Regions from separate parts of the Shewanella sp. KCT genome, predicted to be linked through region 2. Evidence: predicted binding sites of a transcription regulator. Region 2 holds the regulator's gene; the other holds the start of a gene.
What was found. The regulator MetJ, encoded in region 2, represses methionine synthesis genes. The targets are predictions, from matches to a motif close to TAGACGTCTAGACGTCTA.
Positions count from the first base shown of each region.

Region 1 (7,584 bases), 210 kb from region 2:
CCTTGGCGCCCTGGCTCGTCTCATCCTTGAGGATCAGCGGCAGACCGGCGATGACCAAGACCACCTGCTGGGCTCGCTGAGCGATCGCCTGATGCAACCAGCCCGCCTCGTCGACGTAGCGGCGACTCAAGGGGTCGGCCGGTACCACGCCGCAGCCCACCTCATTGCTGATCAGCACGACAGCTCCTGGCGCAGTTTCCAAGGCTCGCAGCAGCGCCGCCTTAGCGCTCGGCCAGTCATCGCCCTCGAGTAGCTGATTGGTGAGCCAAAGGGTGAGGCAATCGACTAAGATCACCCGCTTCTCCCTGGCGTGAGTTTCGATACAGGCACTCAAGTGTAGCGGACACTCCAGGGTCTGCCAGGGCAAACCATCCTCACGGCGCTCATCCTGGTGGCGGGCGATACGCGCGCGCATCTCCTCATCCAGCCCCTGGGCAGTGGCCACAAACAGGCACTCATAACCCTTGGCCACATAATCGGCCACGAGGGAAAGGCCATGGCGAGACTTACCGCTGCGGGCGCCGCCTAGAACCAGGTGCATCATAGGCTGATCACCAGGATAAACAGGTAACAGAGCAGCTCGATCACCTGCTGGGTCGCCCCCAGCACGTCGCCAGTGTAGCCGCCGATCTGACGACGATAACTGCGTACCAGCAGCTGGCGCGCCGCCAGCAACACCAAACAGAGCGAGAGCGCCGAGGCGATACCGCTGAGCCAGAGGGTGAGGACGCCGGTCAGCAGCAAAATGCCCAGCTCATTTGGGGTCTGCGACTGGGCCAGGGGTTTGCTCTTGCTGCTGTCGTCATCCCGTACATAGGTCTCGGTGAAGATTAAGGAGGCCGCTACCATACGGCTCAGGCAGTGGCCCACCACCAAGGCTGCCATCACAAGATCGCCATCGAACAGGGCGATCTCACTGAGCAGCACAAACTTGAACAGCAGGCTAATCACCAGGGCGAGCACGCCATAGGTGCCGACACGCGAGTCTTTCATTATGGTGAGCTTATCCTGCACCTGCCAGCCACCACCGAATCCGTCGGCGGTATCCGCCAGGCCATCCTCGTGGAAGCCACCGGTGAGCAGCAGCCCGGCCACCATGGCGAGTAGGATGGCGACGCTGATGGGCAATACCTGAGTCGCCAGGCTATAGACCAGGGCGCAGATGCCACCGACAAGCACGCCGACCAGGGCGAAGTAACGGCTGGCCTGATTGAGCCGCTCATTGTCGACCTCCACCCATGCAGGCATGGGGATCCGGGTAAAGAAGCCCATGGCGATAAAAAACAGGTTTAACTCTCTGGCAAACATCTTCGCGCTTTCCCTTTTGGTTCCTTAGATTGTGATTGCCGCTAAATCGAAATGCCCATCTCTTCGAGGGAGGCCATCTCGTTGTAAAACGTGGCCGCCGCCTGCACCAGAGGCACAGCCAGCGCCGCCCCGGTCCCCTCACCGAGACGCAGCCCGAGAGACAAGAGCGGCTGGGCATTGAGATGCTCCAGCATCAGTTTGTGACCGCGCTCGCCGGACTCGTGGGCGAAGATCATATAGTCCCGGGCGTGGGGCGCTATGGTCACCGCCGCCAGGGCCGCCGCCGTGGCGATGAAGCCGTCGATCAACACCAGCATCTTCAGCTCTGCCGCCGCCAATATGGCGCCGGTCATCTGCACTATCTCGAAGCCACCCAGACAGGCCAATACACCATAGGGATCTCCCAGTTGCTCACGGTGCAAAAACAGCGCCTGCTCCACCAGCAGCTGTTTGCGTGCCAGGGTGGCGGCATCTATGCCTGTGCCCCGACCGACACACTCGACCGCCTCGCGCCCCATCAGCGCCGCCATGATGGCCGCCGCCGAGCTGGTGTTGCCTATGCCCATCTCGCCGAAGGCTATAAGGTTACAGCCGCGGCCCTGATGCAGCGCGACTCGCTCCCTGGCCATGGCGAAGCCCTGCTTGACCGCACCCAATGTCATGGCGGGCTCGCGATGAATCGCACCTGTGCCCGCCCCCAACCTGTGATTGATAAGCTTGGGCTGATCATGGATCTCCTGGGCGATGCCGCAGTCGATCACCTCCATGGTGATCCCCCCCTGGGCACAGAACAGATTGATGGCCGCGCCGCCCTTGAGGAAATTCATCACCATCTGGGTGGTCACCTCGCTAGGCGCGATGGAGACGCCGGAGGCGGCGATGCCGTGATCGCCGGCAAACACCAAGAGGGTTGGTTTGGTTATTTGCGGCTTGTCTGGCCCCAGCACCCGGGCGATAGTCATCGCCAGGGTTTCGAGCGCGCCCAAGGCGCCCAGTGGCTTGGTCTTAGTGTCTATCTTCTGCTGGATCTTGGCATCGAACTCGCTACTTACCTCAGTGACTTCAAACATACTGGTACCTCATATCGCTCGCCCTCGTTCTCGATTCATTGCAATCCACGCCTTCTTTGCAGGCATAGTTCGGCACAGTTCAATACTCTTCTCCATCATGACTCCTCTCCTTCCATACACCTTTCCTTCGATCCTGGGCTAGTTGCCACGCTTCCCGCCCAGGATAAACAGAAAGAAGAGGCTGCCTATCACAGCCGTGATGATCCCCACCGGCAGCTCCTGATAGCTGAGCAGACACCTGGCCAGCACATCCACCCAGATCATAAACAAGCCGCCCACCAGGGCCGTCAGCAACAGGGCGAAACGCCCCGGCAGCAATAGGCGCACCATGTGGGGCACCATCAGGCCGACGAAGCCGATGCCGCCGCAGTTGGCCACCAGGACGGCGGTGATCAGCGAGCAGAGCAGCAGGCTGACGAGACGCAGGCGCTGCACCCGAATGCCCAAGGTGTGGGCGGTCTCATCCCCCGCCTGAATGGCGAGGATCTGCCGCTTAAGCAGCAGCAAAATGGCGCTCGCCGCTAACACCAGCAGCCAGGGCAGCCAGAGCATCTGCCAACTCGCCTTGGCAAAGCTGCCCAGGCTCCAGAAGAGCACAGAGGCGGCCGATTGCGGCCCGGAGAAATAGAGCATCAGGCTGGCCAGCGCGCCGAACAGGAAGGAGATCGCCACCCCGGAGAGCAACATGCGCTCTATCTGGGTGTTAAGATCCCGTCCGCACAGGGCCAGCACCATGAGCACCGCCAGGCTGGCACCGATAAAGGCGCCAAGCGGCAGGCCGACACTGGCAAGAGCGCCGCCGACACCGCCCAGCAGGGTGATCACCACAACCGCCCCCAGACTGGCACCGGATGAGATGCCAAACAGATAAGGGTCGGCCAGGGGATTGCGAGTCACCGTCTGTAACACGGCGCCCGCCAGGGCCAGGCCGAAGCCGGCGATGAAGGCCAGCAAGATGCGCGGCAGGCGCAGCTCAATCAATATTCTTGCTGTCACGCCGCCGGGATCGGCGCCGCTCAGCTTGGCCAGCAGCACCTCAAGCACCTCGGCGACGCCTATCTGCGCCGCGCCGAAGCTCACCGCCAGCACAGGAGTCGCCAGGGTCAGCAGCCCCAGGCAGACGAAGGCCAGGTATTGTTGCGGGCTATAGCCTCTTCCCAGACTCAGGCTAGCGCTCAGCATGGTTAGCCTCCTTCGCCTCAAAGGTCTGGTCACCCAAGCCATTGCCATGCAGAGCACTCTGCCCTCCATTTTGAAGGTGATAGCCATAGAAATAATTAATCTGCGGGTTGCCGTGCTGTGGATGGGGCGATACCTGACAGCAGACGCCGAACACCCTGGCGATCTGCGCCTCGCTCAGCACCTGTTTGGGCGAGCCTTGAGCCACCGCCTTGCCCTGATCCAGCAGCAAAAGTTGATCGCACAGGGCGCTGGCGAGATTGAGGTCGTGAATCGAAATCACCACAGTCACCCCCAGGGCCTTGAGCAGCTCGAGGATCTGGATCTGATAGCGGATATCCAGGTGATTGGTGGGCTCGTCGAGGATCAACAGCTTGGGCTGCTGCACTATGGCGCGAGCGATCAGGGCCCGCTGCTTCTCGCCCCCAGACAGGGAGGCGTAGATCTGTCCGGCGCGATCCTTGAGCCCCACTGTCTCCAGGGCCTGACTCACCGCCAGGCGGTCGGCCTTGGTGGTCATGGAGAAGGCGGCCTTGTGTGGCGTGAGCCCCAATGCCACCAGCTGGGCCGTGGTCATGTCGAAATGCTGGGGCGTGTCTTGCAGCACAACCGCCACCTCGCGGGCAAAGGCCCTGGCGCTCAGGCTGGCGATAGGCTGCCCAAACAGCTGGATCTCACCGCTGTTAGGCGTAAGGAAACGATAGAGGCAGCGCAGCAGGCTGGACTTGCCTGCGCCGTTGGGGCCTATGATCCCCAGCATCTTACCCTCGGGCAGTGCCAGGTTAACCTGGGACAGTATGGGGCGCTCACCGCAGCGCCAGCTGAGATCCCGCACCGATAGCGCCGGGCGCACGCAGGCGCCATCGCCTGCACCTAAGTTCGATCCTTCACTGGCGCCGTGAGACAGGAGTGATTCTGTTTGTGATGGCTGACTAGGGGCGCTCAAGGTCGCGCCCTCCGGGGAGCAGCGCCGAGGCGCCCTCGCCCTTGGGCCAGACTCGGCCCCGAGGTATTCTTCATCTATTGGCTCCCTCAAGTCACCCGCTTGAGATAGTAGTTGGAGAGTAGGCAGGTATCCTGACTCGTGGCGACCAGGTCGGGTTCGACTAGGCAACACACTCACAGTTGCGGGCACAGTTTGGGCTAGCGGCGCTGGGCCTTCCCCAATTCCCTATTAAGTCCAAGTTATCGCCTTGGCGATCTCGACACCATACTCCCGGCGCAGGCGGTCCCCACGCACGGTTATTATGCTAAATTTCGCGCCCCTGGCAAGCGGGCTGCTACTCGGGCTAACAAATCAATTACTCGGCGTCGTGCCAGTGCAGGCGCCAGTAACCCTCTCCCGCCTTATCGCGATAGTGGCTTACCTTGACCACACTGGCGTAATCCAGACTCAGCCGGGTATAGAAGCCCACGGCGCGCTCTACCCCCAGGGCCTTGGCCATCAGGTGACGTATCACGCCGCCATGAGTGAGCAGTAACAAGGCCTCACCACTATGCTGATGCACCAATAGCTCGACCACCTCGTCGACACGCTGCTCGAACTCAGCCATGGGCTCCCCTTCGGGCAGTGGATTGGCCCAAGGGTCCCGCCAATAGGCACTCAGCTCCTCGCCGTGATCGGCATGCAGCTCAGGGATAGGCTGACCGTCCCAACGGCCGAAGTAGATCTCCTTGAGCCCGGCATCCAGGGCTACCTTCACCTGATTCTTAGTCGTCAGATGTTCGGCAAACACGCGGCAACGCTTAAGCGGCGAGCTGATCACCCTGTCCACCGTCTGGGGCAGCTTGGCATAGGCCAGCTGCATCTGGGCGAAGCCTATCTCTGTGAGAGGTTGATCGCTATGGCCGCGCAGCAGGTTGCCGCCTTCACATTCGCCGTGGCGCATCAAATAGAGTGTCGTTTGCGTCATAACTGCAGCATTAAACCTTTTCAAGTTAAGTCGCTAGCAGCATACCCTTATGGCAATAAGCTTGGCAACGCCAGACAATTAACACATTGAAAAACTTTCAAATTAAATATCTTTGTCAGCCTTTCCATACAATGCAGTTTAAACAGGACGCAGCGGCGCAGCCCTCGAATTTCATCCGTGTTTACGCTTATACTCATTTGACTTGCCCTGGGTATTATAAGTCGATTAGTATAGACGTCTATACGTTTATACATCCAAAATAAAAATAGCACGTCAAATCGATAGACGCGGCAGTTTAGGCAATAGGTCAGTTGAAGTAGGTGAAAGTTATGGCGACCCAATCCCCTGTTCGAAACGTAAGGCAGATTAACGACGCGATCCGCGCGCGGCTCAATAAGGAAATTTTGATCCTCGACGGCGCCATGGGCACCATGATCCAGAACCACAAGCTGGAGGAGGCCGACTTTCGCGGCAAACGCTTTGCCGAGTGGCCCTGCGATCTCAAGGGGAACAACGACCTGTTGGTGCTGACCCAACCCGAGCTTATCAAGCAGATCCACAGAGATTACCTGCAGGCGGGCGCCGACATCATAGAGACCAACACCTTCAACGCCACCCAGGTGGCCATGGCCGACTATGAGATGCAATCGCTGTCACGGGAGATCAACCTAGAGGGCGCTCGACTGGCCCGCGCCGCCTGTGATGAGGTGGCCGCCGAAACCGGCCGTCAATGCTATGTGGCCGGGGTACTAGGGCCCACCAACCGCACCTGCTCCATCAGCCCGGATGTCAACGATCCCGGCTATCGCAATATCCATTTCGACGAGCTAGTCAGCGCCTATATCGAGTCCATCGAGGCACTGATAGAAGGCGGCGCCGACATCATCATGGTAGAAACCATCTTCGATACCCTCAACGCCAAGGCGGCGCTGTTTGCCATCGAAACGGTATTCGACCAGCTGGACCAACGCCTGCCTATCATGATATCAGGCACCATTACCGATGCCTCGGGCCGCACCCTGACGGGTCAAACTACAGAAGCTTTCTACAATTCACTGCGCCACGTGAAACCGCTCTCCATCGGCCTCAACTGCGCCTTGGGGCCGCAAGAGCTGCGCCCCTATGTAGAGGAGCTGTCGAAGATCGCCGAGTGCTATGTCTCGGCGCACCCCAACGCTGGCCTGCCCAACGAGTTTGGCGGCTACGATGAGACGCCGGAGGAGATGGCCGAGGTGATCGGCCCTTGGGCAGAGGAAGGCCTGCTCAACATTATCGGTGGCTGCTGCGGCACCACCCCAGAACATATCAAGGCGATCCGCGCCGCCGTCATCAAGCACGGCGCCCGGGAGCTGCCGGATCTGCCCGTAGCCTGTCGCCTCTCAGGCCTGGAGCCGCTGACCATAGACGCCGACTCGCTATTTGTGAACGTGGGCGAGCGCACTAACGTCACCGGCTCGGCCAAGTTTCTGCGGCTGATCAAGACGGGCGAATATGAAGAGGCGCTGTCGGTCGCCCGGGATCAGGTGGAAAACGGCGCCCAGATCATCGACATCAACATGGATGAGGGGATGCTGGACGGCGTCGAGGTGATGCAGAAGTTCCTCAACCTTATCGCCTCCGAGCCCGACATCAGCCGGGTACCTATCATGATCGACTCCTCCAAGTGGGAGGTGATCGAGGCCGGCCTCAAGTGCATTCAGGGCAAGGGCGTGGTGAACTCCATCTCCCTCAAGGAGGGTGAAGCCAAGTTTATCGAGCAGGCCACCCTGGTGAAACGCTACGGCGCGGCAGCCATCATCATGGCCTTCGACGAAGTTGGCCAGGCCGATACCATGGCGCGCAAGATAGAGATCTGTACCCGCGCCTATCGGGTATTGGTCGATAAGGTGGGCTTCCCGCCGGAAGATATCATCTTCGACCCCAACATCTTCGCCATCGCCACTGGCATCGACGAGCACGACAACTATGCGGTGGACTTCATCGAGGCGACCCGCGAGATCAAGCGTACCCTGCCCCACGCCATGATCTCCGGCGGCGTGTCTAACGTCTCCTTCTCCTTCCGTGGCAACAACCCGGTGCGCGAGGCGATCCACGCCGTGTTCCTCTATCACGCC
Region 1 covers NZ_LVDJ01000002.1:50,213-57,796, forward strand. Annotated here, with positions in the region: gene cobU (bifunctional adenosylcobinamide kinase/adenosylcobinamide-phosphate guanylyltransferase) at 1-544, opposite strand, end outside; gene AYI87_RS03100 (adenosylcobinamide-GDP ribazoletransferase) at 541-1,308, opposite strand; gene cobT (nicotinate-nucleotide--dimethylbenzimidazole phosphoribosyltransferase) at 1,350-2,378, opposite strand; gene AYI87_RS03110 (FecCD family ABC transporter permease) at 2,517-3,560, opposite strand; gene AYI87_RS03115 (ABC transporter ATP-binding protein) at 3,547-4,503, opposite strand; cobalamin riboswitch at 4,607-4,785, opposite strand; gene AYI87_RS03120 (histidine phosphatase family protein) at 4,859-5,470, opposite strand; gene metH (methionine synthase) at 5,800-7,584, shown strand, end outside.
Region 1: metH (methionine synthase) is a predicted target of MetJ. The motif match lies at 5,702-5,719, and genes of this name have one in related genera.

Region 2 (7,584 bases):
CGTTTAGCTCATCGAGCGACAACAGGCTGGTCAGCTGCGACTTGTCGGTGGCCAGTCGCTCTCTCAGGCTACGGGCCTGCTCGTTGGAGAGCAGCTGCTCGATCAGGTTCTGCTGGTAACTCACCAGCACCTGTAACTCTTCCTGCCACAGCTGATCTGTGTCGCACAGCTCCAGCAGGCGATATAGGAAATTGGTACTCTTGCCCGCGGCCGACACCACGATAAGATCATCGCTGTGGCCATGGGTCAGTAAAATGTGGGCGACGCGGCGGTAACAATCTGCATCCGCTAAACTAGAACCACCAAACTTATGCAAATGACATCGTGTCATTATCTGCTCCTCAAACCCTTTAACTACTTACCGCGATAGCCGCTTCTAAACCCGCAAGAATATCGGCCACCAGATCCTCGCCATCTTCTATGCCCACTGACAAACGGATCAGGGTATCTTTCACGCCCGCCTCACGGCGCGCCTCTGGGTCCATGGCTCTGTGGGTCATGGTCGCGGGAACCGCCACCAGACTCTCTACGCCTCCCAGACTCTCGGCTACCGAGAAGTATTGTAACGCATCTAAAAAGGCAACGAGTGCCGATTCGCCACCTTTTAGCTCAAAACTCAGCATAGCGCCGAAGCCCTTCTGCTGTCTGGCCGCAATTTCATGGCCTGGATGCTCGGCAAGCCCCGGATAATACACTTTTTCCACCGCCTTGTGGTCACAAAGCAGTGCCAATACCTTCTGAGCGTTGGCTTGGTGTTCACGAATGCGCACCGCCAGGGTTCTCAGCCCCCTCAGGGTCAGGTAGCTGTCGAAGGCCGACCCGGTCAAACCTAGGGTATTTGACCACCAGTGCAGCAGCTCGCCCACCTCAGGGTCTTTGGCCACCACGGCGCCGCCCACCACATCACTGTGACCATTGATATATTTGGTGGTCGAGTGCACCACGATATCGGCGCCCAGCTGCAGTGGCTGTTGTAACACAGGAGAAAGGAAGGTGTTGTCCACCACCACCTGAGCGCCCACCTTGTGGCTCGCCTGGGCGATGGCCTCGATATCGACGACTCGCAGCAACGGGTTAGAGGGAGTCTCCAGCCACACCATCTTGGGTGACTGGCTCAGCGCCTGCTCAAGCGCGGCATCATCGGTTTGATCCACCACCAAGAGCTTAAAGGCGCCCTTCTTGGCCAGGTTGGTGAATAGGCGATAGCTGCCGCCATAGCAATCGTGAGGCACCACCAGCAGATCTTCTGGGCCTAGCAGGCTGGTCACCAGTGTGATGGCGGCCATGCCGGTACAGGTCACCACGCCGGTCGCCCCTTGTTCCAGTTCGGCAATCGCATCGCCGAGAATGGAGCGGGTCGGGTTGCCGGAACGGCTGTAATCGAATGCCCGCGGCTGTTGATGCCCTTCAAACGAGTAGTTTGTCGACAGATAGATAGGCGGCACCACGGCACCGTGCTGAGTGTCTGACTCTATGCCTCGTCGTACGGCGGCGGTGGCTAGTTTACGCGCTGTCATCTTCAACTCCTCAATATGGATCTGGGCAGGCACCTCGGACAAAAGAGATGTCTGGACGTCTAAATGTACCTAAGCCGGTAGTGAGCGTCAACAACTTTTGGACGTTTAGACGTCCAAACATTTAGAAATCTATTTGCATTTGCCAAAAATTCGAGGCAATAATTTGACTGTAATTTGTAAGGGTTTAAAATCTGCACCGAATTTTAGAATTTACAGGTGAGTCAATGACTGAGTGGAATGGCGATTATATCAGCCCCTATGCTGAACATGGTAAGAAGAATGAGCAGGTAAAGAAGATCACTGTCTCTATTCCTCTTAAGGTGCTTAAGGTGTTAACCGACGAGCGCACCCGGCGCCAGGTCAACAACTTGCGTCACGCCACTAACAGCGAGCTGCTGTGCGAGGCCTTCCTGCACGCCTACACCGGTCAGCCACTCCCCCAAGACGATGACCTGTCTAAAGACAAGCCAGATAGCATCCCGGCCGAAGTCAAACGTCTGATGACCGAGATGGGCATAGAGTGGGAAGAGATGGAGTGATCCACTCACACACGAATCGATAGAGGGATCGCTAGGCGGTCCCTCTTTTAGTTTTCAACCTTAGTCTGGAACATTGCAGTGCCTGCACTTCCGCTCGATCCCCATATTCTGGCGCTAGCCTCGCTTATCGTCTTCGTCGGCGCCCTCACCCAGAGCCTAATCGGTTTCGGCATGGCGGTCGTCGCCGCACCGCTGCTCTATCTTATCGAGCCGTCACTGGTGCCTGCGCCGGTGATCCTGATGGGCTTCTCTATCGCCCTGCTGACACTGATCCGTGAGCGTGGCGCCCTGGAATTCAACGGCCTGCAATATGCCTTGCTGGGACGCATCCCCGGCGGACTGATCGGCGCCGGCCTGCTCATGGTCGCTCCCCAGGACGTGCTCGGCATGACTATCGCCATTATCGTGGCCATCGCCGTACTGCTGAGCCTGATGCGACTCAACCTGGTGGTTAACCGCCGCAGCCTGTTTATCGCCGGGGTGATCTCGGGGATCTTCGGCAACATCGCCGCCATCGGCGGACCGCCGCTGGCCATACTGCTCTCGGGTAAGGATGCCAAGCAGTTTCGCGCGGCCCTGTCGGCCTTCTTCATCTTCAGCTCCACTATCGCCATAGTGATTCTGGGGCTCACGGGTCTGCTGACCCTGCATCACTTCTACTGCTCGGCGCTGCTGCTCCCCTCTGTGCTGCTGGGTTACCTGATCGCCAATCGCCTGGTGGGGCGCATAGACAAGAACAAGACCCGTATCATGACGCTGGTACTCTGTAGCCTGAGCGCCATCCTGCTGGCCGCTAAGTCCTTAAGCACCCTGCTGTAACTCCTCTAGGATAAAGAGAAGGCCGGCATCATAGCCGGCCTTCTTGTTTCTAAAAAACCTATCCCTAGAAATGATAGGAAGTCTGAATCACCCCGCCCACGGCGTCATCTGTGCCCACCAGGCCGGTGAGATCCAGATTAAAGGAGCGGCCTATGGTAAAGCCTGTGCCCAGGGTATAGAGGTTGCTACTGGTATCTTTCATGTCGTGGCGATAGCCGACACGCAGGGCCAGCCAATCGGTCGCCCTCATCTCACCGCCCAGACGCCAATACTGGGTCTCGCCTATCTCATCGAATCGCTTATGACCATTAAGATCCACATCCGTGGTCAGGCTGAAGTTATCCCAATCATAGGCCACACCTAAGGTATAGAGGGCCTCGACACGGTAGGTAAACTTGCGCCCCATCGCCTCGACGGTGTCCAGTTTCTGGCTCACCAGGTTACGTCCCGACAGGCCTATGGTCATACGATCGAGTGGCTGAATCGCCACGCCGATATCCAGGTTTGCCACGGTATCGTCGTTGCGGTACTTGTTGTCGTCGAAATCATCGGCGTCGAAGTTGTTGGCACTGACCACATAGTTATAGGTGTCGATACGCTGCAGCTTAGGCGAGATACCGACGGCGACCGGCATATTGACGATCGACAGCGGGAAGCTGAGGGCCACCCCAAGATCTGAGATGGCACCGGCAACCACGGCCCCCTGCGAATCCAGATCGGTAACCGCAGGCGGATTGTTAGGGTCGAGATTGGTCAGGGCATCTATGTCGCTGTCCTCGATCACCGCCACGCTGACCGCATCGATATAGGTCTTGTAAAAGATCGACATAGGCATGCGCTTGGTGGGCAGAACCACTGAAAAACCTAGCCCCACGCTGCCATAGGCATTCTCACCATCGAGGGACTTAAGATCGGCGACCAACATGTCGCGGTAATTGGTGATCCCAGTGACGTCGCTGGCATTGATAGCCGCCTCCAGACCGTCATAGGAGGCCTGTAGGGCGTCAAACTTGTCGGTCAGATTATCGATGTTGGCGGCCTCGGCACCCAGCACGGGCAACATCACGGCGCCGCCGGAATATTTGGGGGCATGAATGGCTAACAGAGCGGGATTGATAAAGGCGGCACCTTCGCGGTTAGAGGCCGCGACCCCGGTTCCGCCCATGGCATCACTACGGGCCTCGTTGTAGAGAGAGGCGGCAGATGCCAGTGAGGCACTAGCAGACAATAACACTGCGATGACCAAGCTAAGGTATTTCATCTCATTCACCCCGTTCATTATTTTTGTTTTCGCTCGGGAATCTACCCGAGTCGTCTTTAAAGATAGACTAAGACGGCTAAAAAGTGCTCTCGAAACAGGTCGATCAGATACTTTTTTTTTTAAATTATTTTGCCACTCCGTCTCACCCAGATTGAAACCTGCCGATTCGGTTAACCGCCCAGCCCGTCAAAACAGGCCCATTTGCAATACGAAAACAAGCAAAAATACCTATTTAGAGAGAGCTAAAATAACAAAGTGTGATCTAACCGGGTACTTTTTATTCGAGAGCAAGATCACAATAAAGCAAAAACCAAAAAACAAAAAACATTAAATTTCATTGCATTACACAATGTCCATTAGATTTTTATTCATGAAATTTTTATCAATTAGATTTTTTTCATGAAGGTGATCAACATCAAATTTACAACTACCCCCTTTTGGTAAATTTTCCAACAAGAAACAAGCATTTTGTTTCAGGTTAATAAATCGCTCAGAGTAGCGATTAAGGAAAATGATGATGAAAAACGTTGCCAAAATAACTACATGCTTACTCCTCGCCCTCACCGTAGGCGGACAAGTCTACGCCGTCGACGGTGGTAACCCTAAGAAAGGGAAACACCTTTATAAAAAAGAGTGCAAAGCCTGCCACAGCAAGGGCGATGCCGCCGGTGAACTCACCCCCATGAGCAAGACCATGAGCCAGTGGGATCGCTTCTTCAAGCGCGACATGCACAGCGCCCAACCAGACGTATTTAAAAAGCTCTCCGACAAAGAACGCCTGGATATCCAGCAATTCTTATACGACCACGCGGCCGACTCAGATCAGCCACAGACTTGCGGTTAACCACAGCTTTTGTAATCGAAGCGCTCATTCACCGCTCCCGATGAGCGCCTAAGGAGAGATTCACATGCGTACTCTACTGTCTATATTGATCGCTAACGCTCTGGCTATGTCAGGCTCAGTCTATGCCGCCGATAGCGATGCGCAAAAAATAGCCGAACTTAAACAACAACTTGCCGATCTCACCGAAGAGATTGACATTATCAACAGCCGCGTCGATAAGAACGAGCGCCACACCGCTCTCGACCGATTAGAGATCACTGGCGATTTCCGTACCAAGGCCCATTCATTGCATTACCAAAATGTCACCTGGAACCCTGCAATCAAGGTGGACTTCAACGATTTTGGGGCTAAAGCCATGTCTGGTGCCTTTGGTATGCCTAACGATCCCAACTCCCCGCTGGGACAGATGATGGCGGCCAACCCGGATCTTGCCGCCGCCTTCCAGAGCGGCATGCTACAAGGTGTGATGCCTTACGTGCTGGCCCCCAAGACCACCCAAGATATCAACAACGACATCTTCTACACCACGCGTCTCAGACTCAACCTTAAGGCCAAGGTGTGGGATAACGTCAGCTTCGCCGGCCGTCTCAGCATGTATAAAAACTGGGGTGACTCTACCGGCGTGCAGGTGTTCGACTCATGGCGCTCCTTCACCATGGATGGCACCAACAGTGGTAACACTAGCGGCGACTGGCTCAGGGTCGAACGCGCCTACTTCGACTGGAAGAACATAGGTGGCAGCAACACCTACCTCTCTATCGGTCGTCGTCCATCTACCTATGGCCCACCAACCCAATATCGTGAAAACGAGAAACGCGGCGGTACGCCATCGGGTCACCTGGTTAACTTCAACTTCGATGGTCTAACTCTGGGTTACAAGCTGGGTGAGATCACCGGCATCGAAGGTCAGGTAGTTCGTTTCTGTTATGGCCAGGGCTTCGAGTCACAGTGGGGCAATGGTGAGATGTTTGGCGATATCGTCACCAAAGACACCCACCTGGGCGGCTTTAACATAGATGCCATCAACGACGGTAACCACTTCCTGCAGTTCACTCTTTTTGGCGCCAAAGATATCAACGATGGCTTCAAGGGCACCATGGCCTTCCCAACACAGCTAGCGGGAATCTTTGCCCCCACCATGTATCAGGACATGCAGAAGTTCAGCAACTTCAACTTCCAGACCCGAGTACAGCCTAGCGGCGTGATCGGCGACATGTACCTGGGTGGCATAGGTTACGCCTACGAGAGCGATGAAGACTTCAAGGCCTTCGCCTCTTTCGGTTGGACCCGCGCCGAAGGCAACGGTAATGCCGGTATGTTTGGTGGCATGCTCAGCGATGCGGTATTCGAAGCACAGCTCAATGCCGACGGCAGCGAGATCATCATGATGCCAAGCGCCGCCGATGAGAACGACACCAAAGATGGTTACGGTATCTATGTGGGTATTCAGATCCCAGCGCCTTACGGCAAGTTCGGCCTCGAGTATAACTATGGCTCCAAGTACTGGACCCCATTTACTCAGGCACAAGACGATCCGATCGGCAGCAAGCTGGCTACCCGTGGTCATGTGGCCGAGGCCTACTATATGTTTGATATCAACCCAAGAATGTTTATCAAACTGGCTGGTCTCTACTACGACTACGAATATACCGGCAGTGGCACTCCGGTGGGCGCCCCACAAAAAGTGGATGATGTGATCGCTGGCTCTGCCTTCTCTATGTTGCCAGTAGTCGATACCGCCTATGACATCAATGCCTCACTCGTCGTCAACTTCTAACTAAGCTATCTCCCCCGGCCTAGGCCGGGGGTAGGGAACAGACAATGAAACACACACATTCTCTCACGGCGATGTTTGCTGCAGGGATCTTCGGCTTGGCCAGCCTCAATGCCATCGCCGAAAACCCGCATAAGGAAGCCATTCAGGGACCCTTTACCCAGGGCTCTCAGGTGACCGAGCAGTGCATCGAATGCCATGAAGATCACGCCAAAGACTTTATGAAGTCGTCTCACTGGACCTGGGAACTTGAGCAGAAGCTGCCAGGACGCACGGTAAAACGGGGTAAGAAGAACGCCATCAACAACTTCTGTACTTCTATCGCCGGTAACGAGCCTAGATGTACCAGCTGTCACGCGGGCTACGGCTGGAAAGACAACAACTTCGACTTTAGCGACATGACCAAGGTCGACTGCCTGGTGTGTCACGACACCACAGGTACCTATGTTAAAGACCCTGCCGGAGCCGGTGAGGCCCTGGCTAAGGTCAACCTGGAACGTGTGGCGCAAAATGTCGGCATGCCGGTACGTGACAACTGTGGTTCTTGCCACTTCTACGGTGGCGGCGGCGACGCGGTGAAGCATGGGGATCTCGACTCCTCCATGGCCTATCCCGACAAGGCTACCGACGTGCACATGGACAGCGATGGCAATGACTTCCAGTGCCAAACCTGTCACACCACACAGCAACACCAGATCACAGGTAATGCCATGGGCGTATCGCCAGGCGGTGAGAACGATATCGGCTGTGAAAACTGCCACGATAGCGCGCCACACGCCAACAAGCGCCTCAACACCCATACGGCCAGTGTCGCCTGTCAGACCTGTCAC
Region 2 covers NZ_LVDJ01000002.1:263,484-271,067, forward strand. Annotated here, with positions in the region: gene AYI87_RS04015 (bifunctional aspartate kinase/homoserine dehydrogenase II) at 1-331, opposite strand, end outside; gene metB (cystathionine gamma-synthase) at 351-1,517, opposite strand; gene metJ (met regulon transcriptional regulator MetJ) at 1,742-2,056, shown strand; gene AYI87_RS04030 (sulfite exporter TauE/SafE family protein) at 2,135-2,875, shown strand; gene AYI87_RS04035 (conjugal transfer protein TraF) at 2,940-4,136, opposite strand; gene AYI87_RS04040 (c-type cytochrome) at 4,651-4,980, shown strand; gene AYI87_RS04045 (DUF3373 domain-containing protein) at 5,045-6,757, shown strand; gene AYI87_RS04050 (tetrathionate reductase family octaheme c-type cytochrome) at 6,802-7,584, shown strand, end outside.